Regions from separate parts of the Edaphobacter sp. FHG110511_03 genome, predicted to be linked through region 3. Evidence: riboswitches for the same ligand, from Rfam matches in the RefSeq annotation. Region 3 holds a riboswitch; each other region holds the start of a gene.
What was found. A riboswitch is a leader RNA that binds a small molecule or an ion and turns the genes downstream of it on or off. The one in region 3 is predicted to bind cobalamin.
Positions count from the first base shown of each region.

Region 1 (9,572 bases), on a different contig from region 3:
GCAGAACTTGGCTCGAATCGCAAATTTCGAAATGGCCGAATTATTTTTTATCGGTCAAGGCAGCTACACCGGGCAGAGTCTTGCCTTCGAGAAATTCGAGCGAGGCTCCTCCACCGGTGGAGATGTGGCTGATCTTGTCGGCTACCCCGGACTTCTGAACGGCGGCTACGGAGTCGCCCCCACCGACGATACTGGTGGCGTCGCGATTGGCGGCGACGGCCTTGGCGATGGCGTTGGTGCCCTTGGCGAAGGCGGGCATCTCGAAGACTCCCATGGGGCCGTTCCAGACGATGGTGATGGCGTCGGCAATCTCCTTCTTGAAGAGTTCGATGGAGGCGGGGCCGATGTCGAGACCCATCCAGTCGGCAGGGAAGGGACCGTTGGCGGCGAAGATCTGCGTCTTGGCGTCGGCGGCGAACTTGTCCGCAAGGACGTGATCGATGGGAAGCAGGAGATCGACGCCCTTCTTCTTTGCCTTGTCGAGCGCGGCCTTGGCGACATCAATCTTGTCGGTCTCGACGAGCGACTTGCCGGTGGTCTGGCCCTTGGCATTGAGGAAGGTGTAGGCCATGCCTCCGCCGATGATCAGCGACGTGACGCGATCGAGGAGACTGTCGATGACATCAATTTTGTCGGAGACTTTTGCGCCACCGATGATCGCTACGAAGGGCTTGATGGGGTCGCTGACGGCCTTGCTGAGATAGGTCAGCTCTTTTTCCATGAGCAGACCCGCAGCCGAGACAGGAACGTGGTGTGTGATGCCCTCAGTGGAGGCATGGGCGCGGTGCGCGCTGCCGAAGGCGTCGTTGATGTAGACGTCGCAGAGCGAGGCCAGCTGTTTCGCAAAGGCAGGGTCGTTCTTCTCCTCTTCGGCATGAAAGCGCAGATTCTCGAGCAGGAGGGGCTGGCCGGGTTCGAGATTCCCCACCATCTCGGTGGCGATCTCACCAATGCACTCGGGCGAAAAAGCGACATTCTCATCTTCACCAAGAACGTGATCGAGCAGCTCGCGCAGGCGATCGACGACGGGACGAAGGCTCATGGTTAGGACAGGCTTGCCCTTGGGACGACCGAGGTGAGAGCAGAGGATGACGCGGGCTTTGCGACGGAGGGCGTACTCGATGGTCGGGATGGTTTCGCGGATGCGAGTGTCGTCCGTGATGCGCGGTGCGTTGTCAGAGCCGTCGACCGAGAGAGGAACATTGAAGTCGACGCGAATAAGGACGCGTTTGTTGGTGAGATCCAGATCGCGGATTGACAGCTTCGACATTTGATTTCCTTTTCGGTAGATAGGTTGAGCGCAGGTACGAGTGCACCACGCCCCTTCGCTATTTCATCATATCGGTTCTATGTGATCTTCAGCGGGAGAGGACGGCTTGTAGGGGATGTAGTGCCGTGCGAGGAAGGCGAGGGGAATTCCCACACAGAGGATGAGTGCTGCAATCCCATTGATTAAGGGAGCAAGCGGAGGAAGTGGGCGAAGGCCGATGTGGGACAGGGGGAGGACAACGTAGTTCATGACGATGTAAACGGCGATGCCATAAAGGGTTCCATAGAACCATGGATGACGCGAAAGTGGAAGTCTGCGGCTGAGGAGAAGGTAGATGGCCGAGACGGTTGTAGCAATGAAGAAGTGAAGAAGAAGCCCAAGCAGGGCGGAGCGCGTGCCCAGGGAGAAGGCTGTGCGGCCGATCAGTCCGAAGGCGATGCCCTGCAGGATGCGCGTTGGTGAAACGCCACGAAGACCGAAGAAAAGGATGGCATCCGCAATATCAAGCGTGCCTACAAGAAGTCCGGCTCCGGCAATGATCCGGAGAAGACCTGGGCGCGTGACCGTGGCGGCTGTCATGACGTTCCCGATTGTAACGATGCGGGGTCGCGTTGCGAGAAGAATGTCTATTCGGGAATGAACGCGTCGGCTTCGATCTCGATGCGCCAGCGCGGGTCCAGGAGCTCTTTGACGACGACCATGGTGGCTGCAGGGCGGATGAGAGAGAAAAACTTGCCATGGACACGGCCTACGATCTCCCAGTCCTCAGTGCGGGTGAGGAACATGCGGGTGCGGTAGACGTGCTTGAAGGAGGCGCCTGCATTCTTGAGTGCGGCGGCGATGAGGGTGAGGCACTGATCGGTCTGCTCGGCGACGTCGAGATCGTCGGCCCCGACGGGCCCGGTTCCGGAGACATGAACCTGATTGCCGATGCGAACGGCGCGAGAGAAGCCGATGATGGGTTCGTAGGGGCTGGTGCCCGGGATGTTGGTACGGGTCATGGAAGGATTGTAATGGTGCCGAGCAGCGTACCTTGCAGGGTGGCTCGGGATCGTGGCATTTCATGCGAGGCTTGAAGTTGTGTAGCATTGCCTTGACGATGGATGAAGAGAAGAAAAGCTGCTGCACGCCTTCTGCAGACCGCGCAGAAAAGCTCACAAACGAGTCTGCGATTCTGGCCAATCCATTGCAGGAAAGCTCCAGCGCCGGCATGATTGTGCTGCCCGGTGGACGTTTCAAGATGGGCACGGATTATGCCCTCGGCTTTTCTGCGGATGGGGAAGGCCCGGTCCGCTTCGTGGTCCTGCCACCCTTTTCGATCGACATCACGCCCGTTACCAACGCGCAGTACGCAGAGTTCATCCAGGCCACGGGATATATCACCGAGGCGGAGCGATACGACTGGTCCTTCGTCTTCTGGGCACATATTCCCAAAGAGCGTTTCAAGCAGCTTGTCGCAGACACTGTCGCCCAGGCGCAGTGGTGGTGCAAGGTATACAAAGCGAAGTGGGATGCTCCGGAGGGCCCAGGCAGTCATCTTCGCGGCCGTGAGGATCATCCTGTGGTTCATGTCTCCTACTCGGACGCAGAGGCTTATGCCGCGTGGGCGGGCAAACAGCTGCCTACGGAAGCAGAGTGGGAATACGCTGCTCGCGGCGGGTTGGAGCAGAGGCTGTTTCCGTGGGGAGACGAACTTGAACCCGAAGGCAAACACCTTTGCAACGTATGGCAGGGAGAGTTTCCTTCGCAGGATACGGCGGAAGATGGATATGCGGGATCGTGCCCGGTCAGGGCGTTTCCTCCAAACGGATATGGTCTTTACTCCATGGTCGGAAATGTGTGGGAGTGGACCCAGGACTGGTTTGGGGTTAACCATCCAAAGCATGAGACGACTAACCCGAGAGGCCCGGTGCGTGGCACGGAAAAGGTCACCAAGGGAGGCAGCTTTCTTTGCCATGCGAGCTACTGCAATCGCTATCGCGTGGCCGCCAGAACCAGGAATACGCCGGACAGCTCGACCAGCAACATGGGCTTTCGCTGCGTGCGGCGCGGCTAGAGTTTCTTCCTCATTTCCACATGATGGCCCCAATATATAGACGTTGACCCGCCGTATAGCCCTTGTTATAGTGAGTGAACTTCACGGTGTTCTGGCCCTCGTGGTCAGGACTGAAAAGGGAATCCGGTGCGAATCCGGAACTGCCCCGCAGCGGTAAGCAGGAACGAACGCTTCGATATGGCACTGGCTGAAAAGCTGGGAAGCCGAAGCAAGTAGGGAGCCTGCAGAGTCCGAAGACCTGCCGGAAGCGCGTGCCGAAAGGCACGAATTTCACACGCCTTCGAGGGGAAGGTGCGGTGGCCGCGTCCGGTTTGTGCAGACGTCCTCCGCTTCCTCCGCTCTGGGCAAGAGGAGACTCCCCATGGCGGCACAAGCGACGCTGACAGAACTGGACCCGAACTTTCCCTCGGCCGAATCGATTCCACAGATGCAGGTGCGCAAACGAAGTGGCGCGCTTGAGCCAGTGGATGTGAACAAGATTGTGCGAGCCGTGCAGCGATGCTGCCAGGGGCTGGCACATGTGGACGCGATTCGCGTTGCGAGCAAAACGATTGGCGGGTTGTTTGACGGGGCCTCGACTCGTGAGCTGGACTCGATCTCGATCCAGACAGCGGCGGCGTTGATTGCAGAGGAGCCGGAATACTCCCGGCTGGCAGCGCGTCTGTTGCTGGCGACCATTGAGAAGGAGGTTGCGGGGCAGAATATCTATTCGTTCTCGCAGTCGATAGAAGTTGGCCATCGCGAAGGAGTGGTTTCGAAGGATGCGGCGGAGTTTGTCGCAGGCAATGCGCGCAAGCTGAACAGCGCGATTGACGATCGCTTCTCCGATCGATTCGAGTACTTCGGACTTCGCACGGTCTACGATCGCTATCTTCTGCGCCATCCCATCACGCGGCAGGTGATTGAGACGCCTCAGTACTTCTTTATGAGGGTGTCGGCGGGCCTGTCGACGCGGGTGGGAGAGGCAGTGGATTTTTATCGTCTGCTGGCCTCGCACGATTATCTGCCGAGCTCGCCGACCTTGTTCAACAGCGGAACGAAACATTCGCAGATGTCGTCGTGCTATCTGCTGGATTCGCCGAAGGACTCGCTGGAGTCGATCTATGACGCCTACAAGCAGATTGCGCTGCTGTCGAAGTTTTCCGGCGGTATCGGGCTGGCCTTTCACCGGGTACGCTCGGAGGGCTCGCTGATTTGGGCGACGAATGGCCTGTCGAATGGGATTGTGCCGTGGCTGCGCACGCTGGATGCCTCGGTGGCAGCTGTAAACCAGGGCGGCAAGCGCAAGGGGGCCTGCTGCGTCTATCTGGAGCCGTGGCATGCCGATGTGGAGTCGTTCCTCGAGATGCGCGACAACACCGGCGATCAGGCACGAAGGACCTACAACCTGAATCTAGCGAACTGGATTCCCGACTTGTTCATGCGGCGCGTGGATGAGGATGGAGTGTGGTCGTTGTTCGACCCCAAAGTCGTACCACAATTTCCGGATTTGTACGGGGAAGACTTCGACCGGGCGTATGAGCAGGCTGAAGAGCAGAAGAAATATGTGAGGCAGGTGAAGGCGCGTGATCTTTATGCGCGCATGATGCGCACGCTGGCCGAGACTGGAAATGGATGGATGGTCTTCAAAGATGCGTGCAATCGGAAGTGCAATCAGACCGGAAGGCCTGAGAATGTCGTTCACCTTTCGAATCTCTGCACGGAGATCACGGAGGTGACTTCTTCGGCGGAGACAGCGGTGTGCAATCTAGGCTCGATCAATCTCGCCCGGCATGTAAACGAAGGGGTGTTCGATTTCGAGAAGCTGGCTGCTACGGTGCGCCACGCTGTGCCGATGCTGGATCGGGTGATCGACATCAACTACTACCCCGTCTCCCAGGCGGCAGTGGCAAACAGCCGCTGGCGTCCCGTGGGGCTTGGAGTGATGGGCCTGCAGGATGTCTTCTTCCAGCTGCGAATTGCGTTCGATTCGCCGGAGGCGAGAAGACTGTCGGCAAAGATCCAGGAAGAGGTCTACTTCCATGCCCTGACCGTCTCCTGCGAGCTGGCTGAGCAGAACGGACCGCATGCGGCGTTCGCGGAGTCTCGCGCCGCGCAGGGGGAGTTTCAATTCGACCTGTGGGGTGGGACGCCCGAGAACGGTGAGCGCTGGGAGCAGCTGCGGGAGCGCATTCGCAAGACAGGGCTTCGGAACTCGCTGATGATTGCGATTGCTCCAACGGCAACGATCGCCTCCATCGCGGGGTGCTACGAGTGCATCGAGCCTCAGATCTCCAATCTGTTCAAGCGGGAGACGCTTTCGGGGGAGTTCATGCAGATCAACCGCTACCTCGTCCAGGAGCTGAAGCAGCTAGGGATGTGGTCCGAGGCCATGCGAACGCGGATCAAGCTTGCGGAGGGTTCGATCCAGGGAATCGACGAGATCCCTGAGGATGTCCGATCGATCTACCGCACCGTCTGGGAGGTTCCGATGCGATCCCTGATCGATATGGCCGCCGACCGTGGGCTCTTCATCGATCAGAGCCAGTCGCTGAACCTGTTTGCGGAGTCGCCGAATATCGGAAGACTCAGCTCCATGTATATGTACGCGTGGAAGCGTGGCATCAAGACGACCTATTATCTGCGGTCGCGGCCTGCGACGAAGATTGCGAAGACCACGGTGTCGGCGGTTGCGCGCGAGCGGAGCGTACCGGCGATCAACGCCACTGCGAGCGTCGCCTGCTCGCTGGATAACCCTGAGACCTGCGAAGCCTGTCAGTAACGGAGAGCAATTATGTCGACTGCAACACACACCATTCTGGATCCTGGCCTTTCGCTTACGCTGCGGCCGATGCGCTATCCCACCTTCTTCGAGATGTTCAAGGATGGTATTCGCAATACCTGGACCGTCGAAGAGATCGATTTTTCCACCGATCTAGTTGATCTGCGTTCGCGGCTGACGCCGGCTGAGATTCACCTGGTTCAGCGTCTGGTGGCCTTCTTCGCGACCGGGGACTCGATTGTGTCGAACAACCTGGTGCTGAATCTTTACAAGCACATCAACTCGCCGGAGGCTCGGCTTTATCTATCGCGCCAGCTCTTTGAAGAAGCCGTGCACGTGCAGTTCTATCTGACGCTGCTGGACAACTATGTTCCCGACCCGGATGCGCGCGCGGAGGCGTTTGCGGCGGTTGAGAATATTCCTTCGATCACGAAAAAGGCGCAGTTCTGCATGCGCTGGATGGACTCGATTCAAAAGCTGGATGAGCTGCGAACGCCGCAGGAGCGCAAACAATTCCTGTTGAACCTGGTCTGCTTCGCGGGCTGTATCGAGGGTCTCTTTTTCTTTGCCGCATTTGCTTATGTTTACTTTCTGCGGTCTCGTGGCCTGCTGAATGGTCTGGCTGCAGGAACGAACTGGGTCTTTCGCGATGAGAGCTGCCATCTTGAATTCGCCTTCGAGGTGGTCAACGTGGTTCGTTCCGAGGAGCCGGAGCTTTTCGATGACGAGCTGAAGCAACAGATTATCGAGATGATGAAAGAGGCGGTCGATTGCGAGCTGCAGTTTGCCGAGGATCTGCTTTCGGGCGGCGTTGCGGGCCTTTCGGTCCGGGAGATGCGGCTGTATCTGGAGTACGTAGCTGATGCGCGCGTCTCACGCCTGGGGATGGAGCCGATTTTTGGATCGAAGAATCCATTCGCCTTCATGGAGCTGCAGGATGTGCAGGAGTTGACGAACTTTTTTGAAAGGCGGGTGTCTGCCTATCAGGTGGCTGTCGCCGGCGAGGTTGCTTTCCACGAAGATTTCTAGTGCTGGCTCTGAATGATTGCGCCTCAAAACGCGAGGGTGGGGGAGGTTGGCCTTGCCCTGGCGGGATGGTAAGAACTGCCATGCAGATCCGCGATCCCCTGGCAACTTCGTAGAAAGCGCAAATAAAGTAGATGAAAGTCCGGCTTATCCGTGAGGGGCGCCGGGCTTCCTCTCTTTAATGGGGGGCTTGTCGCGTGCTTATAAAAGGCGGTGTGCCGCCGATTGAATTATTTTGCGTCTATGCCGCTTCACGGTACAGTCAGAACGCGCCCATTTTCTAGGTTGTCCTGCGGTGCATGGACAATGATTGGGATCTGCCGGAGGAGATACGTGAAGCGCGAAATTCGGGCCACTTTGTTTTTATTCGCCGCGACGTGGTACGGAATACAGCTACACTCCGTTGTTCAAGCCCAGGCTACTGCTGCGACGCCTCGAGCGCAGCGCCGGCCGCAAGCCTATCCTGACCGCCCCAAAGCTCCGCAAGATGTACTGGACCGTGGCAAGGCAACCTATGGCGTGAGCTGCGGCTTTTGCCATGGATCGGATGCCGCCGGAGGTGAGATAGGGCCGAACCTGCTTCGATCGAGCGTGGTGTTGCAGGATCAATCGGGCGAGCTGATCGCTCCGATTGTGCATGGAGCACGCGCTGACAAGGGTATGCCTCGAGTCGAGTTGACCGACGCACAGATTGGCGATGTGGCCGCTTGGCTGCACAGCCTGAAGGTTGCGAGCCGCACTGATCCCAACGAAAACAATATCGATATCGTACGCGGGGATGCCGGGGCTGGTGAGAAGTACTTCCAGAAGACCTGCGCATCCTGTCACTCGACTACCGGAGACTTGAAGGGTTTTGCCGCGAAGATGCCCACACCCAAGGTGCTTCAGCAGACCTGGCTGTTGCCCGGCGGGTCAGGAGGAAGAGGCGGCTTTGCGCAGGTACAGCCGACGGGAGTCCATGTTCCCCCGGTCACAGTCACGGTGACTTTACCGACCGGCGAGAAGATCGATGGCTTGTTGACGAGAATCGACGACTTCTATGTGGGTCTTACCCAGGCTGATGGAACGCTTCGTGGGTTCAGCCGCATGGGGCAGGTTCCGAAGGTGGAACTGCATGATCCGCTCGCGCCGCATAGAGAGCTTCTGCACAAGTACACGGACAAAGACATCCACGACGTAACGGCCTACCTGGTGACCCTTAAATGACAAGAGTGTTGAAGTGTTTGCTTGCCATCGCATTGTTTGGCGCAGGGAGTGGCCTGGTTGTCGGCCAAAGCCTGGATCCCGCCCAGCTTTTAAAGCCGAATCCTGATTCGTGGCCGACTTATTCCGGCGACTACTCCGGACGCCGATACAGTTCCCTGAACTTGATCAATCATTCCACGGTGAAGAATTTGTCGTTGGCGTTTGTATCCCGGCTGCAGGCCGGGCCGCAGAGCCCCGCCGGTGCGCCTGCGACGATCGTCGCGGGGGAAGGGAAGGCGGAATTCAATACTGCGGCCAACATCAAGGGCGCAATCCTGCAGATCGATGGAGTCTTGTATGTTTCGACTCCAGACAATGCGTGGGCGCTGGATGCGCGGGACGGGCATGAGATCTGGCACTACTACTGGAGAACTAAAGGCGGCACGCACATCGGCAATCGCGGCATGGCGATGTGGAAGAGCTGGGTCTACATGGAGACGCCGGATAACTACCTGATCTGCCTGGATGCGAAGACGGGGAAAGAAAAGTGGCATAAAGAGATTGCGAGTTTTGACGAGCAGTATTTTTCAACGATGGCCCCGATCGTCGTGGGAGATCACCTGCTTGTAGGAACGGGCGACGATCTGGACGAGCCGGGGTTGCTTCAGTCCTTTGATCCCGAGACGGGCGACGTTCAATGGAAGTTCTATACAGTTCCGGTGAAAGCCGGCGATCCGGGCCTGGATACGTGGCGAAACCTGGATGCGGCCTCGCATGGTGGCGGGAACGTCTGGGTTCCTGGTTCGTATGATCCGGAGACCCATCTGTATATCTTCGGCACAGGGAATCCCAGCGCGGCATACACTTCGCAAAAGCGTGGGGATGGCGCCAATCTTTATACCTGCTCGATTGTCGCTGTGAATGTGGATACCGGCAAGATGGTCTGGTACTACCAGAACTCTCCGCATGATACGCATGACTACGATTCAGCCCAGACTCCGATTCTGATCGACGGCATGTTCAATGGGAAGATGCGCAAGCTGGTTCTGAATGGCGCACGAAACGGCTATTACTTCACCCTGGATCGTCTGACGGGTGAACATCTGGTGACGGGCAAGATGTCGAAGACGGTGAACTGGGCGGCGGATACCTATGACAAGAATGGAGCCCCGGTCAGAATCCCGGCGAAAGACTTCGACCTTGCCGGTGCCTTGGTATCTCCAGCGAACCAGGGAATCACCAACTGGATGCCCCCGGCGTACAGTCCGGATTCA
Region 1 covers NZ_JBZYWL010000005.1:74,683-84,254, reverse strand. The annotation lists gene AC5S26_RS20095 (phosphoglycerate kinase) at 41-1,270, opposite strand; gene AC5S26_RS20090 (hypothetical protein) at 1,337-1,849, opposite strand; gene AC5S26_RS20085 (RidA family protein) at 1,897-2,271, opposite strand; gene AC5S26_RS20080 (formylglycine-generating enzyme family protein) at 2,370-3,326, shown strand; cobalamin riboswitch at 3,393-3,586, shown strand; gene AC5S26_RS20075 (ribonucleoside-diphosphate reductase subunit alpha) at 3,688-6,087, shown strand; gene AC5S26_RS20070 (ribonucleotide-diphosphate reductase subunit beta) at 6,100-7,116, shown strand; gene AC5S26_RS20065 (c-type cytochrome) at 7,447-8,319, shown strand; gene AC5S26_RS20060 (acido-empty-quinoprotein group A) at 8,316-9,572, shown strand, end outside.
Region 1: another riboswitch for cobalamin. It lies ahead of AC5S26_RS20075 (ribonucleoside-diphosphate reductase subunit alpha); the one in region 3 lies ahead of cobU (bifunctional adenosylcobinamide kinase/adenosylcobinamide-phosphate guanylyltransferase).

Region 2 (9,572 bases), on a different contig from region 3:
AGTAAAGGATCAGTCGCCGCCTAGCCGCACCTTCAGGCCGGTACGGAAGGTGAATGGAAGTGATGGGTAGCCGATGGGGCCGATGTGTTGCTGGGAGAGGAGATTTCCCAGCTCTGCGAAGACAGAGACCCGATGCGTCGCAGAATAGGTCCCATAGGCATCGAGTTTTGCATAGCCAAAGTCCAAATTGCGGTTAGGAAGAAGGAGGCTATTGTCTCCATTGGTGTCAGAGAAGGAAAGGAAGGTGGAGTCGTCCGAACGGCTGGCAAAGGCTCCCTTCAGTGCGGCCGAGAACTTGATCACCGTGTATTGTGCGCTGAAGAAGCCGGTCTGCGGGGGACGGCGGAAGGGGCGCTGGCCTACGAGCGGATAGGAAGAGCCAATCGGCACGCCGGGAAGGTTGGGGTTCTGGGCGGAGGTACCATTGGCTGCGGCATCGGTAGAGAACGACTGCTCGACGAGCGAAGCGAGGTAGGTATAGCCGCCGCGCATGAGGATGTGGCTGGTGGGAGCGAACTGAAGCTCGCCCTCAAAGCCCTGAGCCCTGTAGGCGAGGGTGTTCAGGAGAGCACCGAAGAGTTGGGCCTTGGTGGTGTCGATTCCGAAGACGGTACGCAGCGTACCCGAGTCGACGAAGTCGAGCTGATGGCTGAACTGGTTGTGGAAGTACCCGGCCTTGAGGATGAGCTTCTGATTGAAGATGTTCTGGTCAATACCAATGTCGTAGGTACGCGAACGGAGCGCCTGGATCGGCTTCACGTTGTAAGCAGCAATCAGGTCAGCCGCTCCGGCATCTGACAGTTGTGTGTAGAGTGAGTTGAACTCGTTCGAAAGCGAAGGCTCCTGAACACCGGTGGCTGCGTTGGCGCGGAGTTTGGTTCCATGAAGAAATCCGTTGCCGGGACGTACCGGCACCCAGGCGAGACCGAAGCGGGGCGTGCCTGCTGTGCCATACAGATCATTGCGTTCGATGGCTCCGCCAAGGGAGTAGAAGATCCGATTGAAGAGGTCGCCCTGAAACTGGAGCGTGTACTGGAAGTTGGTCCGCTTCGTCTTGTCGAAGCTGAAAGAGCTGTTGGAGGAGCCGCGCTCGTCCTCATACCGGAAGCCGAAGAGGCCGATGAAGTGTGGCGAGAAGGTGTAGTCCGACTGGAAGTAAAGCTCATCGCGCAACGAAGCGAGATCGTTAGGCGCTGGGTAAGCTCCGGGGTAATTGATGGCGGCGCGCCCGGAAGCAGAGTAGCCGTTGGCTCCGCGAATCGTGACCGCATTGCCGAAGTAGGCCACGTCTCCAAACTGGTCGTAAGTCAGCAACTCACCCACCGGGTAGAACTGGACCAGCTGTTCGCGTTTCCGGGCGATGCCATAGCGAACAAGGTTATGCCAGTTGTGGAAACGGTTCTCGATCGTAGCGCCGGAGTACAGGTCCTGGTCAGCCTGCTTGCCCACCGCTGAGATTCCAAAGAAATCGTGCGCGTTGGGAACACCTGTTGCCGAGACGGCATTGCGGATGGTGAAGCGCAGAGGCGTATTGGCAGTGATGTTGTAGCCGATATTGGCCGCACTGGTCGACGCGTGATACCGATATAACGGCAGAGCGTTCGAGGAGTCGAAGCGCGAGAAGGCTCCATAGTAATCGAGGCGGCTATGCGCTCCGCCTACGGTGACCTCGTTGCGCCAGGTGTGAAAGTTTCCCGCGTCTCCCGTGTAGTTGAGGATAGGACGCAGGGTGGCTCCGCGGGGCGTGGTGAAGTTGACCACGGAGGCGCCGGCGTCCGAACCATAGAGAACGCTGTTGGGTCCGCGATACAGCTCGAAGCCATCGAGAGCGGTGGAGGAGACGGTGCCGAAGTCGAAGCGGCCGCCGATATCCTCCGAGGTAACGCCGTCGATCATCACTTTATTGGCGTCGGAGTTTCCGCCGCGCACGAAGAGCGATCCGACGCCGCCGTACTGCCCCGTCTGCACGGCAGTGACACCTGGAGACTGGCGCAGGTCGTCGACAACGCCCACGCGTGTTTGCAGCGCGGAAAACGGGACGAGGTTGATGGCCGAACTTGCCTGCTGGATGGGCGTGGGGATTCCGGTGGCGGTAACGGTGATCTGCGCGGTGACCGCGGCGATCTCGAGGGTCACGTTGCGGTTGACGACGTCGGTACGTCCACCGTAGAAGCTCTGCCCGATGCCTGGCGTGAAGGTAGCCGCAGAGGTGAGCAGGAGAAAGCGGCCGGAGCCGGTGCTGCGAATCTCGAACGAGCCATCGGCAGCGCTGAGACCGGAGCCGGCCACGTTCTTGCCCTGGATCAACTGAACCCGTGCCCCGGCAACAGCAGCTCCAAGCGGATCGGTAACGGTTCCGCGAACAATGACTGCCTGGGAGGAGAGCGTGACGAAGGAAAGAATCGCCAGAACGGAGAGCAGGCGGAAGACGTGTGAAGCCGCAAACGAACGCGCGGGTGCGTGCATGAAGATTAACTCCTCGTTCCCCCGTCGGAAACGTGGCTGGTGTGCGACAACGGAACCGGTCTCCTGACTGTCGCGTTTCATTCTGCCGGTTGCGGCTATTCCCTTCCCGAGGATTTGTCAGTGGGAGTGAGCCAGACAGTATTCACATTCGCGAAAGTGCGAGCGTGCGCGAATCACAGTTGCGGGGCAGTGGCGGACTCTCACCGCGCTTCCCGAGCATTTCGTTGCGGTACAAGGTGGAGTTAAACGGCCCACACGAGCATAGAGGTGCCGGGCCGAAAGCTACAGCGTATTTCCAGTGTGCGGTATGGATGAGGATGAAGTCAAAAAATCATGCCTTCGCCTGGGCCTTCAATCCTAGCTCTTTCATGACCATCTGAAGATCCTTCCAGGCCTCGCCCTTCTGGCGCGGATCCCGGAGCAGAAAGGCTGGGTGGTAGGTCACGACGAGTTTTGCGCCACGGCAGCCATGCCAACGGCCGCGCAGCCCGCTCAGCGATTGCTTCACCCCAAGCAGGTAAGTCGCCGCAGTTGAGCCCAGCGCAACGATGATCTCGGGCTGCACCACATCAATCTGCCTCAGGAGAAATTGCGAGCAGGTATTTGCCTCCACCGGCTCCGGAACGCGGTTGCCCGGCGGCCTGCACTTCACGATATTCGCGATATAAACCTGCTCACGCTTCAGTCCCATCGCGGAGATCATGTTGTTCAGAAGCTGACCCGCCTTGCCGACAAACGGAAGCCCCTGTGTGTCCTCGTCCGCCCCTGGGCCCTCGCCCACGAACATCAGGCGAGCGTTCGGGTCTCCGTCGGCGAATACGATCTTGCGCCGCCCGGCATAGGCCAGCGGGCACCGCGTACAGTCGCCGATATCTTCGCGGATCGCCTCTAGTGCGCTGGGCTTCTGGGCGGCTGCGAGGCGCACCTCAGGCAGAGGCGCAAGATTGTCGAAACTTACTAACTTGGGAATCTCAGGCTCCGAAAACTCTCTCTTGGGCGGGGCAGGTACAGCGACCGGCTCCCTGGGAACGGTTGCCACAGGCTGCGGACGGGATGGCTGTGCCACCGCCGCGTTAATCTCTCTCGCCGGAGCCGCAACGGTTTCAGCAACCGCCGTCACCGAAGCCAAATCCGCCTCGACGACAGGCTCCCCTCGACGATAAAGATCGTACACACCCAGGTCGCGCAGGTACTCGACATAGGCCCGCAACTGCTGCTCAGCTTCTCCTGCCATAGATCTATGCTATCGCGTGTCGAAGGGAGTCAGGCCCTAGTGCAGCTGCGGATTTGAAGTCGCGGGGCGCTGGGGCAGAACATACTTTACATAGCCCTGCCTGATCTCGTCCTGCGCCACCTGGCAGGCTTTGGTCGATTTGGCAACAATCAGCGGAGGGGCGCCCGACTGCAGCTGCCGTGCCCGGCGTGCAGCGCCCTTCACCAGACTGTACTTATTGTGGAATGGACTTTGATCCGTCATGGGTGGTCCCCCTTGTCGTTTGAATGTATCGCAGCTCCGCAAAATGTACATCAAAAATTCACGGTGGAAATCTGGATCTTACTCTCCAAAAGATTCTAGAACGGCCCTCAGTTTGGGTGAGGCAGCGTCGGTCCGGCAGCTTTTCGCCAACTCCGCGCACTCCGCATCTCCACGCTCCGAGAGAACGATTGCGCGCATCTCCGCCACGGCATTCTCCAGAACATCGTTGACCAGAGCGTATTGATAGTCCCAGACCTGCTTGATCTCTCCCCGGGCTCCGGCCAGCCGCTTCTGAATCACGGCTTCATCGGTTACTTTCTCCGCCGCGCTCCGGTTCTTTAGCCGCTTCTCAAGGATCTGCGGACTCGGTGGAAGGATGAAGATCGAAACCGCCTGAGGCGTCTTCTTCATCACCTGCAGCGCGCCCTGAACATCGATGTCGAGAAGCAGGTCTTTGCCAAGATCCCGGGCATGACGAAGCGCCGAGACTGCCGTTCCATAGTAGTTGCCGAAGACCTCCGCCCATTCCAGAAAGTCCTCCGCAGCGACCATTCGCTCAAACTCTTTGCGCGTGGTGAAGAAGTACTCACGCCCATTCTCCTCGGAGCCGCGCGGAGACCGCGTCGTATACGAGATAGAAAAATCCAGACCCTCCACCAGGGTTCGAAGCTGGCTCACCAGCGTCGACTTCCCCGATCCGGAGGGCGCTGAGATGATAAAAAGAATTCCCGCCATCTGCTCCCTGATTGTCCAGCCTGTTCGGATATCTGCCAGTGTAAACCGCGACTACTCCAGATTCTGCACCTGTTCGCGAGCCTTCTCGATCTCGGCCTTGATCTCGAGCCCAAGCTCGGTAATGCGCAGGCTGTTCTCTCCTGAGGCTGAGCCGGTCTTCGAGAGCATCGTGTTGGCTTCGCGGTTCAGCTCCTGTAGCAGAAAATCCATCCGCTTGCCCAGTTCGCCGCCCTCATCCAGCATGGCCACGAAGCGATCGATATGGGTCCGGAGTCGGACGATCTCTTCTTCGATATCGCTCTTTTCGGCTAGCACCGCCGCCTCCGAAAGCAGCCGCTCTTCAGTGACCGGAACCCCGTCCGTCAGTTCAGCCAGACGCGTTCTCAGGCGCTCGAACTGTGCCTCTCGTACACCGTTCCGCAGAGACGCCATCTCCTCACCAAAGGCCTGAAGGCGCTTCATGGAGGCTCGCAGCTCTGCAGCTAGGGCTGCACCCTCCTCGGCGCGAACCTCGTTCAACCGCTCAATCAACGCAGGCATGGCTGCGATCACTGCCCGATCCAGCTCAGGAATTCCTTCGACGCCGATCGTGCTCTCCGCGGTCATGACGCCGGGAATCCGCAGCAGGCCGTTCAGATCCGGCTGATTCGGCAGGCCGTATAGCTCGGCGGCCTTGGCGATCGATGCCAGATATGCGCCCAGTAGATCCTCGTTCAATTGAATCTGGGCACTCGCCTTGCGATCCACCTGCAGCGTCACTTCAATGTGGCCCCGCTTCAGCATCTCCTTAAGCAGCCTTCGTAGCTGAATCTCTAATGCGTCGCAATAAGAGGGCAGGCGCATATGCAGATCGAGAAAGCGGTGGTTCACGCTTTTGATCGCCAACGAGAAGCCAATCGCGTCGTCTGCACCGCTTCGAGCGCTGGCAAACCCGGTCATCGAATAAATAGAACTCAAGCAAATCCCTCCAACTCTGCTGGCTGCAGCGGGCCTTCATTCTCTACTGCGGGAGAACCTTCGTCCCCAAACTGCATATCGTAAAGCCGGCGATAGGTGCCTGACTGCCGCATCAGCTCCTCATGGGTGCCGGTCTCCGTAACCCTGCCGCGCTCGATCACAACGATCCTGGTGGCTCTACGAACCGTAGAGAGGCGATGCGCGATCACGAAGACGGTCCGGTCCTGCATCAGGTTCGCCAGCGCAGCCTGCACGAACTGCTCGCTCTCTGTATCGAGGGCGCTGGTCGCCTCGTCGAGGATCAGGATGGGGGCATTCTTCAAAATCGCGCGCGCGATGGCCAGGCGCTGCCGTTCGCCCCCGCTCAGCCGAAGTCCCTTCTCGCCGATCCGGGTGTTGTATCCCTCCGGCATCTTCAGGATAAAGTCGTGCGCGAGCGCCATCCGTGCGGCCTCTTCCACCTTGCTGAGCGGAACGTCGGGCTGTCCGTAGGCGATGTTGTTTCGCACCGTATCGTTGAAGAGCACCGTCTCCTGGGTTACCTTGCCGATCTGCTCGCGCAGGGACGCGATCGTGACGTCGCGAAGATCGTAACCATCGATCACAATCCTTCCCTCGTTCACATCGAAGAAGCGCGGAATCAGGTTGACCAGCGACGATTTTCCCGCACCGCTCGGACCCACCAGGGCGATCACCTCTCCTGGCCTTACATCGAGATCAACCCCATGGAGCACCTGCGTTGTCTCGCCGTCATCTCCTATGTAGCCGAAACCGACCTTCTCAAACCGGATCTCCTGGTGGAATCCCTTCAGAACATGGGCGCGGCGCTTCTCCTGAACATCGTCCTGAGCGTCCATGAACTTGAAGATGTCTTCACTCGCCCCCATCGCCTGCTGAAAGCTGTTGTAGAAGAGAGCGAACTTCCGCACAGGATCGTACAGGGTAAATACGGCTACCAGGAACGCGATGAACGAGCCTGCCGTCATCTCGTGGCGAACAATCCTTCCCCGCCCCAGCAGGAGCAGCAGAGCGATTCCCACCGACCCCAGCGCATCCATCAGCGGCGAACTGATCGCCTGCACGCTGACCGACTTCAGGTTCGCGCTGAACAGCCTGCGCGCCGCTCTGCGAAAGCGGTTCATCTCCCAGAGCTCCATCCCGAAGGCCTTTACGATCCGATTGCCCGTGATGGTCTCATGCAGGATGTTCTGAATCTCGGCAAGCTTGTCCTGCCCCTTCCGCGTCGTCTGCCGCACCCTGCGGCCGATACGGCGCGCCGACGAGATGACGACCGGGACGAAGAGCAACAGCACCCAGGCCAGTTTGCCACCCACGACGACCACCACTCCGGCGGTAAACAACAGCGTGAACAGCTGCTGCATGAAGTCGCCCAGCACGCTTGACATCGCAAACTGCACACGTTCGATATCGTTGATCAGTGTCGAGAGAAGCGTTCCAGTCGTATGCTTCTGAAAGAACGCAACCGAGCGCCGCAGAACCGCGTTATACAGGTCATTGCGAAGATCGGTGATCATGCCGAAACCGGCATAGTTCACCAGGTAGGTTCCCAGGTAGTCGCACACCGATTTCAGAATTGCCGAAACGATCAGCGCATAGGCTACAACGGTCCAGGCATTGTGGAAGTGCCCCGGAACCAGAAACTGCAGGTTCAACTCGCGATGGATGTGGGGCAGATGAAACTTCAGCACTTCGCCGGTCGATGCCTCCGGGCTCAGCACATTGTCGAAGATCGGCTTGACCAGAAGAATGCGCAACGCGGCCATCGCGCCAACCGTCGCCATCAGGAGCACAGAACCAACCAGATACAGGGCATAGGGCCGCACGTAGAGAAGCAATCGCCAGATACGCTTCAAGCCGCCACTCTCCCGATCCTTACCATCTCCGGCATCACTCTATTTTAATCGCCTTCCGGGTCATGCGGGGGCCGACATTAGCGCGGCATGTCGCGGTGCAGCGTTTTGACGCGATAGCCGGCAGACGAAAGCCTCTTCTTCATCTCCTCCGCGATGAATACCGAACGATGCTGGCCGCCGGTACATCCAAAAGCCACCGTGAGATAGCTCTTTCCTTCCTTGATGTAGTGAGGAAGGAGAAATTTCATCATCTCCGTCGTCCGGTCCAGAAACTCCGCCGTCTGCGGGAAGTCGCGAACATATTTGGCGACCTTGGGATGCTTGCCCGTCAGCTTGCGAAATTCCGGCACGAAATGGGGGTTAGGAAGAAATCGCACGTCGAAGACGAGGTCCGCCTCCGCCGGGACTCCGTTCTTGAACCCAAAGCTGTTCGAGGAGATCGTTAGGTTACGATCACTCGCCTCCCGCTCAAACTGGGCCCCAATGTGCGCCCGCAGGTCATGCACGGTGAACTTGGTGGTATCCAGAACGATATCGGCGACATTGCGGATTGGGTCCAGCCGCTTGCGCTCCGCGCGAATCGACTGCACGACCGTATCACTGCGGCCCATGGGATGGGGCCGGCGAGTCTCAGAGAATCGCCGGATCAGAATTTCATCGCTGGCCTCGAGGTAAAGCACACGAGTGGGCAAAACCCTGCGAACTTTCTTGAGAATGGCCGGGAACTCGTCCAGCCGCATACCTTCGCGAACGTCCACAACCAGGGCAGCACGCTCGATCTCCCTCGACTGCCGCACCAGGTCCGCGAATCGCGAAACCAGCTCAAGCGGAAGATTGTCGACCGAGTAAAAGCCAAGGTCCTCAAAGCTCTTCAAGGCAGAGAGCTTTCCAGATCCGGATAACCCGGTCAGGATAACCAGCTCCTTGATTGCTCCTTTTTTGGCCGTCTTTTTTGCCGTCTTTTTTACCTGCTTCCGGGGCATGACTGGAATCGTAGCACCTGTCATGCTCCGGGCAAGTCACAGTCTCATCACGGCGCTATGGAACCTCAATCAATTCCATCTTGCCGTCGCGCTTGCGATGCAGCACCAGCGCCTGACCGCCGTGGTCGCGAAAGACGAAGACCTCGCGATCGCGGAAGGCTGCCTCCTTCACGGCCTCTTCGAGCGACATCGGCCTGAGGGCAACGCCGTCGTTCGAGCGAACCAGGTGGGGCTCCACCAATGGCGTCTCCGAAGGAAACGAATGGACCAGCATGGGTACGGCCTTACGGGCAGAACCATTCGCAGAACCATTCTTTGTGGCTGGTATCTTCTCCGTCTGCGTTACGGCAACCGCATCGTCCTCGGGTTCCGCGAGCGCAACCTGGCGAACACCCTCTTTCGCGTGCCGCTTGATCGTCACCTTCTTCTTCTTTTGCCGGATAGCCTGTTTTTCAATGGCGGCCAGAGCATCGCGAAGCGCCATCTCCATATCCGTGGCCTCACAGGCTGCCACCAGCTTCAGGTTTCTTGTCTGGACCGTCACTTCCGCTGTGCGACGATATTTTTCTGTCGCAAGGATCACGTGCACGCTGCCCGCACTTCCAATGATCTTCTCGATCCGGGCCAGTCCCGCTTCGGTCTGCGCTTTAAGTTTTTTGGTAACTGTCGTCTGCCTGCCGGTGTAATCCAGGTTCATCGGGGTACCTCGTTGGAACATCTTACGCCGGTTCACCGCACCCGGCGTTGATGGGTGCTCGGAATCTGCATGTCCTCACGATACTTCGCCACGGTTCGGCGGGTCACCTGAATGCCCTGCCGCTGCAGCTCCGCCGCAAGCTGGTCGTCGGTCAGGGGTTTGCGGGAGTCTTCCTCTTCGATCAGCTTCTTCACCTTGCGCTTGAGCAGAACCAGGGGAAGATCTCCTCCCTCCGGCCCATTGACACCCTCGGAGAAGAAGAAGCGGAGCTCATAGACCCCCTGCGACGTGTGCACATATTTATTGGCAACCGCGCGGCTCACAGTCGAGGGATGTACGCCAATCTCCTCCGCAACCTCTTTGATCATCATCGGCTTCAGCGC
Region 2 covers NZ_JBZYWL010000004.1:613,405-622,976, reverse strand. The annotation lists gene AC5S26_RS19445 (TonB-dependent receptor) at 10-2,466, opposite strand; cobalamin riboswitch at 2,503-2,705, opposite strand; gene AC5S26_RS19440 (uracil-DNA glycosylase) at 2,798-3,700, opposite strand; gene rpoZ (DNA-directed RNA polymerase subunit omega) at 3,737-3,943, opposite strand; gene gmk (guanylate kinase) at 4,022-4,678, opposite strand; gene AC5S26_RS19425 (YicC/YloC family endoribonuclease) at 4,730-5,635, opposite strand; gene AC5S26_RS19420 (ABC transporter ATP-binding protein) at 5,632-7,509, opposite strand; gene rapZ (RNase adapter RapZ) at 7,587-8,492, opposite strand; gene hpf (ribosome hibernation-promoting factor, HPF/YfiA family) at 8,548-9,189, opposite strand; gene rpoN (RNA polymerase factor sigma-54) at 9,222-9,572, opposite strand, start outside.
Region 2: another riboswitch for cobalamin. It lies ahead of AC5S26_RS19445 (TonB-dependent receptor); the one in region 3 lies ahead of cobU (bifunctional adenosylcobinamide kinase/adenosylcobinamide-phosphate guanylyltransferase).

Region 3 (9,572 bases):
CACGATGTGCTCCGGGCAATGACCAGTCGCTTAGAACACCCTCGACCGATTCAATCTGATGAACGAGATCGGTTAACATGTCGATGTCTTCGGGACTGATTAAAGGAGGCTGCTTCTTGCTCTCAGGGGGCGTCGCCAAAGCGGAGCCCAGACGAAACAGCGTTCGCTGGATTGTTTCCGTCCACGCTTTGATTTGTTCATTAGTACAAATGCTTCGGGCAAATCCGAGCACGGTATTTAGTTCGTCGACAGAACCGTATGCTTCGACCCGAAGATCTGCTTTTGATACGCGAATTCCACCGGCGAGGCCAGTTTGGCCCCCATCGCCCCGTTTAGTTGAAATACTCATTGTGGCGCTCCTTGAATAGCTGTGGGAGTGGCCGCCACGAGGTTTTCCTCAATGATGACGCGGAGCGTCTTGAGGAGACGCGGGCGGACATAGTTGATTGTGAGGCTGTCATCGAGAAAGTCGATGAGGCATGGAGGAGCGGATCCGAAGAGCGTTTCTTCCGGAAAGAACCATGGATACACTGGTCCCAGCTCGGCAAGTGTCCTGGCTCGGACAATAACCGCGGGGAGATACTGTACGTTACCGCGCAGCAGACGATAGGCGCGATGATAGCCATCTCGCAGAAACCACCGGCCGCGAAACTCGGCTACTTCAAAAAAAGGACTGCCGCCGTGAAGCTGTATGGGATGCCGATCACATGTGGCAGACGTGCGGACCTGAAAATTAGGATTCTCCGATTGCAGAACTAGCTCAGATCCACTGGAAGCAAGCCTCCTATACTCGACTGGAGCAGCTGGAGGGAATGCAAATTCGAAGAGTGCGGGCCAATTGTTCGCATTCGGAATCTCCAGATAAGGGCGCCGACCATCTAGCATGAGGCGGCGTTGAAAGACGTGTAGCCGACACAAATCTACTACTCCGATTGTCCAATCAAGCCCTTCCATCTCTTCCTGAAGATCGAACCGTTCCAAAACCCGTTCAATCAAGCCAGCCAGCTCCCCTGGAACCTCCCCGAGTATGGCGTCATCGAAGATGAGGGATTCCCGTTTGGCGATCTGACTCCGAGCAGTATCTATCTCACGAGATTGCGTGTCGGTATTCGGTCGGAACTCATTATCATCCAATCCCCAAGCGATGAGTTCCCGCACATCTACACGATCTGGCATCACAAACTCCGATCCCGGTTGGGATAATCGAACACGCCGCAGTAGTTTTTCGTACGCAACCAAGCTTCATCATCACTCAATCCTAAGCGCTGGGTTAAAATCGCGCGCAAGACGCCCGCGTGTGTCACGATAGCCGCATTCTGGTTAGAAGCGTTAATTGCATCGAACTCAGTGAGCGTTCTCTCTTCAAAGGATGAGAACTCTTCGCCATTCGGAGCACGAAGTCTGGGAAACTCCGAGGCCCAGCGTCGCGCATACGCTGGATCGCGTCTTTCATTTTCTTCCCATGTCGAATTTTCCCAATCACCGAAGCTTATCTCCCGAAGGCTGCTTGTAATACGCAATGGGACTGCAAAGAACGTCGCTATGGCATTGGCGGTCGAAAGAGCGCGTTGAAGGTCGCTGCTGTAAACAGCATCCAATTTGTATGGTTTTAAACCAAGCATCATATGCTCGATTTGCAGGCGACCTTTCTCATTGATTGGCGGATCGGAGTGACCGCAAAAGGTCCCGGAGAAATCCGTCTCAGCATGGCGAATGAGAAGAAGCAATCTATTTGCAGTCATACGCCCCAAACCCCGCACAAGTAGACGGCTATCTCGGTAAGCTGCATAGTAGCTCCGAAGCAGTCTCCCGTAATGCCGCCTATCCTCTTGAAGTAAAATCGACCACTTAAATATGTGACGAGGAGCGAAGCGGCGATGGGAACAATAGCCTGCCAACGAAGAACAACACCAGTTAACGTGAAGGCAAAGAGCGTCCCTATAATCAAAGACCATCTTGTTGTTAACCTTGCAATGCGAGCCCCTTGACCTTCGCCTTCGCGAGCTGACGGCAGAAAGCAACTAAGAGGTAAAACAGTCCAGCGGCAAAGAACGCTCGCAACGATTAAATATGCGGCGATATGGCGGGCCGGCAATGATGAAATCAGGATGATCCGCCCCACAATACTGAGACATACCGCTACGGCTCCGTAACTGCCGATACAACTGTCTCTAAAGATGAGTAGGATCTTTTCTCGAGTATGGCCGCCGCCAAATCCATCGGCGGCGTCCGCTAGTCCATCCTCATGAAGGCAACCGGTAACCAAGACCAGAAGGGTCACCACGACAAAAGCGGAGGCTAGCCGCGGTAGATGCCGAATGAGAACCAGATTCAAAAGTGCTGCCGCACCGCCGATGAGGGCACCGACTAAAGGAAAATACTTTACTGCGCGAGAAAGCGCGTCAGGGTGATAGTCAACACTCGGCAAGGGCACAACGCTCAGAAATTGGACCGCTGAGGCCAAGTCCCCGCTAACGCTCTTCAGGCTCTTAGTCATCCGGAGACCTCGCTAACCCCGGCGGATTCAAACGTTGCCATCTTCCAATAAAGCGAGACGGCGGATTCAACGATCGACATGGCTAAGACGGCTCCGGTCCCTTCACCCAGTCTCATGTTCAGCGACAGCAAGGGCTCGATGCCGAGGTAGTCAAGAAGCAAGCGGTGTCCTGGCTCGAGAGACTGATGACCAGCCATCAAATAACCCTTAATGTTCGGTTGAAGAGCTACAGCTAGAGCGGCGGCGGCCGTAGAGATGAACCCATCACACAGAGCCACGATCCGGTGACTCGCCAGGCCCACGACCATCCCGGTCATGGCTGCGATCTCCAGCCCTCCAACATTTCTCAAGATTGCTATGGGATCAGCGTGCGAAATCTTCTCAAAGTGTCGCTCGAGAGCACGATTAACGACCGCGGCTTTGTGCATCCGTACTGCATCATTGATACCTGTTCCGGTACCGGTAACAAGATCGGCGGAAACACCAGTCAGTGCAGCCGTGATCGCGGATGCCGAGGTGGTGTTTCCGATACCCATCTCACCAATCGCGACTAAATTTTGTCGAGCCGCTGCGGCTTCGTTTGCCTGCTCGAGTCCAGCCGCAAGGGCACGCCAGACTTCTTCGTCGGTCATAGCTGCATCGCAAGCCATGTTTGCCGTCCCGTGAGCTACCTTTCTATGAATAAGGCGCGGGTGGCCTCTCAAATCCGCATCTACGCCTACATCCACGACGTGGAGGGTCGCACCGTGCAAGCTTGCGAGTACATTGATGGCCGCGCCTTCGCCGAGGAAATTTAGAACCATTTGGTGCGTTACCTCACGCGGGTAAGCACTGACGCCTTCAACCGTAACGCCATGATCCGCCGCAAATACATAGGCGGCTTTACGGATCGGAGCTGCCGGATCCCTCTGCCGGATTGCGATCCATTGTGCCGCTATATCTTCAAGCCGACCGAGACTCCCTAGAGGCTTTGTTAACGTATCCAAACGTGCACGAGCAAAGGCAAACGCTTCCGGACTTAGAGGTACAACTCGAGCGCAGGCATTTAGAAAATCATTCTCGAATGAGATCTTTGCTGTTTCCATCTAGTGACGCCCCCTCCACGCTTCTCCTCCCAGCGACACTCGAAAGCCGGCGCGGAAGTTGAGAGGGAGCGCCGGATAACCGAATGCTTCGCTGTAGTGCTGACTCAGAAGATTTTGGATCTGTGCATAGGCAGTAAGGTAGCTGGTTACGTGATAGTCACCCGATAACTCAAGCCGTTGATACGCGCCATCAAGATTCTGGTTGGGCAGAAGAAGATTTGGCTTACCATTGGGGTCGCTCGTCAGAAAGTCGCTATCATCGCGTAAGCCGACGATCGTTGCACTGAGTGATGTCGAAAATCGACTACGGCTGTATTGAATTCCGAAGTAGCCCGAGTTACGTGCACGGCGAAAGGGGCGATTTCCCTTCAAAGGACCGGAACTGCCGATCGGAATTGAACCAAAGTTGTATGCGGTGTTATACACCGGTTTTAGCGCACTACTTGCAAAAGAGTCTTGCACCTTACCATCGAGGAGCGTATAGCCTCCTCGTGCGAAAAAATGATTTCCCAACTGGAGCTCGATCTGCGTCTCAAGACCCTGAGTTCGATAGGAGAGCGAGTTTACGTAAGCTCCTGCAACGCTGGTTAGAGCGGCTGCGGGTACGCCGAAACTGATAAGTGCCGTCTGCGAGAGAAACTCAAGCGTGTTTCCGAATTCATTGTGAAAGTATGTGAGTCCGAGGCGTCCTCGACCGTGGGCGAATTCCTGATCGAGCCCTGTATCGTAGCTTCTGGAAGTCTCAGGCCCAACCTGGTCAATGTTGTATTGGGCGATCAAAGGCGCTGTCGCAGGACTGATCGCAAGCAAACTCAGCAACGAATTATTCTGCTGAAAAATGCTTGGGCCTTTAATGCCCTTGGCAAAACTCGCATGCACTTTGGTTCCACTAAAAAGGTGACCAGCGCCGGGACGCGTCAGATAGTAGCCAATGGCGGCGCGTGGTGTCGTGGCAAATCCGAACGCTGCATTGTCTTCAAGACCGGAACCAACCGTGTAGTAAAAACGATTTTGCAGGTCCCCCTGAATCTCCATCATGTAGCTGTAGTTACCCCGATTAGCGAAACCTGGACTGCTACCGGTAGAAATTGAAGATCCGCGCTCGTTTTCGAATTTGAAGGCTCCCAGCGCAATGGTATGCATGGACAGCCGATAGTCAGATTGCACGTAAACAAAATCGCGACTGGTGGCATTCGTCGTAAAGTTTGGGAAAATAGTCGTGGGTCGTTGAAAAATGGCTTGCCCACTGACGCTATAACCGTTTGCTCCTCGAATCGTGACCGGTGCCCCGAGATAGTACTTCACGCTGCCGTCAGGATTTAGTAGCGGAATGCCAGTAGGTGCGTAGTCGGAGTATTCATAGTTGAGACGGAGTCCGCCGTACCGAAGAAGATTATGCCAGCGATCAGTGGTCTGATTGTTCAGCGTGACACTCACATACTGGTCCTGCTCCTTAGAACCAGCTGCATCCGGAATACCGTAGAGTAAAATCGCGTTCGGCTTGCCCCCCGATGTTGCCACGTGACGATACGTCAACCTGGCATCCGTTGTGGAATTGAGCTGATAGCCGAAGTTGCCGGCGAAGGTTGCATTATGAAAGGTATTTGATGGAATGCTGTTGTGGGTATCCTGGCGTCCAAAGTCCGCCAAATAGTCCAGCCTTTGGACAATCCCACTCAAGGCGGCTTCCTGGCGATAAGAACTGAAGTTGCCGCCATCGGCAGAATAGTCCAGCCGGGGTGTCACTGTGGATCCGCGGCGCGTCGTCAACGACACAACTCCGGCAAGTGCGTCGGAGCCGTAGAGTGCGCTATTCGGTCCTCGCAACACCTCAATGCGGTCAATTGCTACCGTGGAGATGTTGGCGAACTCTGTTGCTCCACCGATATCGTTTGCAGGAACGCCGTCTATAAGAACCTTCGCAGTGTTCGTCGCTCCGCCGCGGATGGAAACGCCACTTGTCCCGCCGCTCTGCCCGGTCTGCGTAACTTGTACCCCTGGGACATACCGCAAGGGTTCCTGAATGTCGTTCGAGTGGGGAAACTGCGCTGAGGTCAGGACGGTAACCGGGGCCGAAACCTGTGCCAAAGGTGTCGGTGTCCCTGTAGCCGTGACCGTAATCGCCTCAGTCAGCGTCGGTGTCGAAAGCGTTAGGTCCAGGCGGAGATCGCTATTGGTAACGAACAATCGTAGCGGCGTAGTCGTGGTATTGAAGGACTTCGCATGAGTTCGCAACTGAAATTGCCCAGGCTTAGGGACCCTGACTTGATATAGTCCGTCTGAACCCGCATGGACTGTTAACACAACGGAACCGTTTTGATCGAGAAGCTCGACAGAGGCATTCGGCACATTCGCACCGAGTGGATCTTTGACGAATCCATGTGCGGTACAACAGACATCAACGAAATTGCTGCGAGTCTGTATGGTCTGCGCACTGGCAGTTTTGATCTGCTGCACAAGATCAAGGTGAAGAATCAGCACAAATAGTCCAAGATGACAATCAATACGTCTGTACACCGGTTCCCCTCGAAAATGCTCCTAGCGGAGAGGTTGATATCCCACCTTGTATGTCGCCCGTCTCAAGCCGTCTTTCTCGACGTGAGATGGCTGCTTCGACAAAATGCTCAGCAACTGTAGGATTGGAAAGAAAATGGAGATGGATGTAGCTAGCCAATAGATTTGCGCTGGAGACGCCGAAGCCTTCTCGCTCCAGTCGTGCAGAGAGCGAATAGCTGACCCGGTAATTGCTCGATAGACCGTGTGTTGCAGCCATTTGAGAGTAATGAAAACTATGACCACGAATGGTTGTGCCTGCCGGTCCGAGCAAGCAATCTTGTGTGAATGCGACGGTAACGTAACCAAAGCTTTTGAGATGAGGGGTCATCTCGACGCGGCATGGCAAGACTCCAGACATTTCATGGAGGGTGCCATCTTTCGTGGTTAACGCTGCGGCGAGATACATCATGCCGCCACACTCTGCATATATGGGACGTTGGGACTTTGCGAACTCGCGAATCGCAGCGAGCATTGTCGTATTGCCGCTTAGCTCTTTTGCATAGAGTTCAGGATATCCGCCACCCAAATAGAGCCCATCCAGCATCGGCGGCAGATCGGAATCGTGCAAAGGGCTGAACTTCACAATTTCAGCTCCCTGTTCGCGTAGAAGATCCAGATTATCCTCGTAATAAAAGCTGAAAGCAGGATCGAACGCCACGCCGATACGTGCTCTTACTTCCGTTCTGGCCTGGGGCATAGAGTCGGATTTCAGATCAAGCCTACATTGCAGAGAGAGAAGCCAATCGAGAGATAGGTGGCTCTCGGCTGCGCTGGCGAGTTTGGTAAATTGGCATGTCGACTCTTCGTCTTGCGATTCCTCTGCGGTACGAAGACCGAGATGTCGCTCTGGAATTGAGATAGCGGATTCTCTTGGCAGCCATCCGAGTATTGGCGTTCTGCATCGATCGAGAATTGCCGCTTCGAGCAATCGAAAATGATGCTCGCTCCCAACGCGGTTGAGGATAATCCCAGCAAATCGCAGTTCCGGATCAAACATCTCAAAACCAAGGACGACGGCAGCGATGCTTTGAGCCGATTTGCTTGCGTCAACGACCAGCACAATTGGCAGTTTAAGGAGGCTGGCAATCTCGGCGCTGCTTCCTTTTCCAGTCCCATTCTTCCCATCAAACAAGCCCATCATTCCTTCGACGACAAGGACATCCGCACCCTGCGAAGCGCGTCGCAGGATATTGCGATTGTTCTCGGAGCTCAGCATCCAGGTATCCAGGTTGCGTGATCTTCGCCCAGCAATGCGGGTATGATGCCCAGCATCTAAGAAGTCTGGACCACCTTTGAACAGTTGGACCACGTGCCCCCGGCCACGCAATGCGGCCGTGATGGCCAATGTGACAGTAGTTTTGCCGACGCCGCTGGATGTCCCCGCAACGAGAAATCCTGTCATAGCTGCGCGTCTCCTTTTAGCACTAACGGCAGCCCGGCGATCATAAAGAGGACGTTATCCGCAAGCACCGCCACTCTCTGATTGATCTCGCCGACGAGATCTCGAAATCGACGGCCTGAAGCGTACGCTGGAACGACGCCACTTCCTACCTCGTTTGAGACAAGAATGATATTGCATGGGGCGTGGCTAAGAGCGCCACATAAGGCGTCGATTTCTGTATGGGTTGCGGTAGTGTTGTCACCGAAGCGCTCAAGTATATTTGCAGCGAAGATAGTAAGACAGTCGATCAGGATGACTTGCGACGACTCATCCGGCGCTGACAAAACCCTCGCGAGGCCAACGGGCTCTTCTATGGTCTTCCAATGAATTGGGCGTTCCGATTGATGGCGATCGATCTTGGATTGCATTTCGGGGTCGTCCCGAACCTCAGCAGTGGCCACAAATGTGACATTGTCTGCACGTTCTGCGAGTCGTTGCGCATAACCACTTTTGCCGCTGCGAACACCACCGAGAACAAGCGTCACCATCATGCAACTCCCTAGCCTGTGCTGAGATTAGCGAAGGAGACAACGGTTCCCGAAGTGACCAGATGAACCACTGCGACCTCGTCTCCCCGCGGAGGCGTGTGCGATCTTTCCTGGCAGGTCTTCGGACTTACAGGCTTCCTACTGGCTCAGCTTCCCAGTCCACGTCGGACCAGTGCATTATTGAGCGTTCGTTCCTGAATACCGCTGCGGGGCAGTTCCGGATTCTCACCGGATTCCCATTTTCACCCTAGAGTCAGGGCACCTGGAATTGATTGGAGTCTATCATCCTCCTCGTCTCCGCGGCTTAGTGCTACCACATACTTTTCATTAGGCTCTTGGCCTCTAATGGAACACCCACTGAACGTATGCACCAAAAGCCGTTGCCAAAACGAATGTCCGTCATTGTGAGCGGAGAAACTTCTAAGCGCAGAAATGACTGATGCGGAGAGCCTTGCATCGCATACACCACTGCTGCCCGAATAACAGACCCATGCGTCACAGCAACGACGGAACCAGCACCTCGTTGCCTGTCGAGCCAAGCTCCGACTCTTGTCATTAGTTTGTAAAAAGATTCGCCTTCGTGTGGTGCTGCGCGAATGTCGTTCAGCCAATCAATCAGACTTTGAACCTCTTCCGATTGCAGTTCTTCTAGAGAACGGCCATGCCATCGTCCGAAATCGCAATCTCGAAGTTCTGAATCATCTATCGCGTTCAATCCTAGAGCGTCCGATGTCTGTCGTGTCCGAAGTTCTGGAGCCACGAATACCTTGATATCTCTTGACACTCTCCGAGGTACGGGTGCAAGCTCCCGCAAGGACTGCTCATCTAAAGGTTCATCAAGCGGAAAGATACCGGCCTTTTGTTCCCGCGTAGCTGGGTGGCTTATCAACGTGAGGCGACCATGCAGAGCGTTGGACTTCATAAAGTAGGTGTTATCTTACGAGAGTCGCTTGCGCTACACTGAAAAAAAGGAGCTTCGCATGGCATCGCAAAACACAGGTTCGATCTCGCAGCCAATCTTCGTTCCCACGATTCCGTTGTCTGAGATTCTTCCATGGGCATTCTTCGGCGGGCTCCTGCTCCTATTGGCAATCTACTTTGTGGGAGCCGAACAAGGCGCGACCAGTATCATGCACGGTCGTACAGTTCACGAATTCGTTCACGATGGCCGCCACCTCCTGGGTTTTCCCTGTCACTGAGAGACGGATTCTAACCTAAGGTCGGAATGTCTCTTGGCACGTAGCCTACTCATCCGCGGCATGTTGGTCGGCATCCTTGCCGGCCTGGTTGTATTCGTTTCCGCTCACTGGCTGGGCGAACCTCAAGTGGATCGCGCGATTGCCTTTGAATCCGGCACCGGCCATATACACGATCAAGAAGAGCCAGAGATTTTCAGCCGGCGCGTTCAGAAAACCGTCGGGCTACTCACTGGTACGGTAACATTCGGCGCGGCATTAGGGGGTCTTTTCGGCCTTAGTTTCGCTTTTTCATATGGACGCGTCGGC
Region 3 covers NZ_JBZYWL010000001.1:47,611-57,182, forward strand. The annotation lists gene AC5S26_RS00160 (cob(I)yrinic acid a,c-diamide adenosyltransferase) at 1-349, opposite strand, end outside; gene AC5S26_RS00165 (hypothetical protein) at 346-1,176, opposite strand; gene AC5S26_RS00170 (histidine phosphatase family protein) at 1,176-1,742, opposite strand; gene cobS (adenosylcobinamide-GDP ribazoletransferase) at 1,739-2,497, opposite strand; gene cobT (nicotinate-nucleotide--dimethylbenzimidazole phosphoribosyltransferase) at 2,494-3,582, opposite strand; gene AC5S26_RS00185 (TonB-dependent receptor) at 3,583-5,931, opposite strand; gene AC5S26_RS00190 (hypothetical protein) at 5,899-6,069, shown strand; gene AC5S26_RS00195 (cobyrinic acid a,c-diamide synthase CobB) at 6,083-7,540, opposite strand; gene cobU (bifunctional adenosylcobinamide kinase/adenosylcobinamide-phosphate guanylyltransferase) at 7,537-8,070, opposite strand; cobalamin riboswitch at 8,164-8,348, opposite strand; gene AC5S26_RS00205 (histidine phosphatase family protein) at 8,378-8,989, opposite strand; gene AC5S26_RS00210 (CbtB domain-containing protein) at 9,048-9,266, shown strand; gene AC5S26_RS00215 (CbtA family protein) at 9,300-9,572, shown strand, end outside.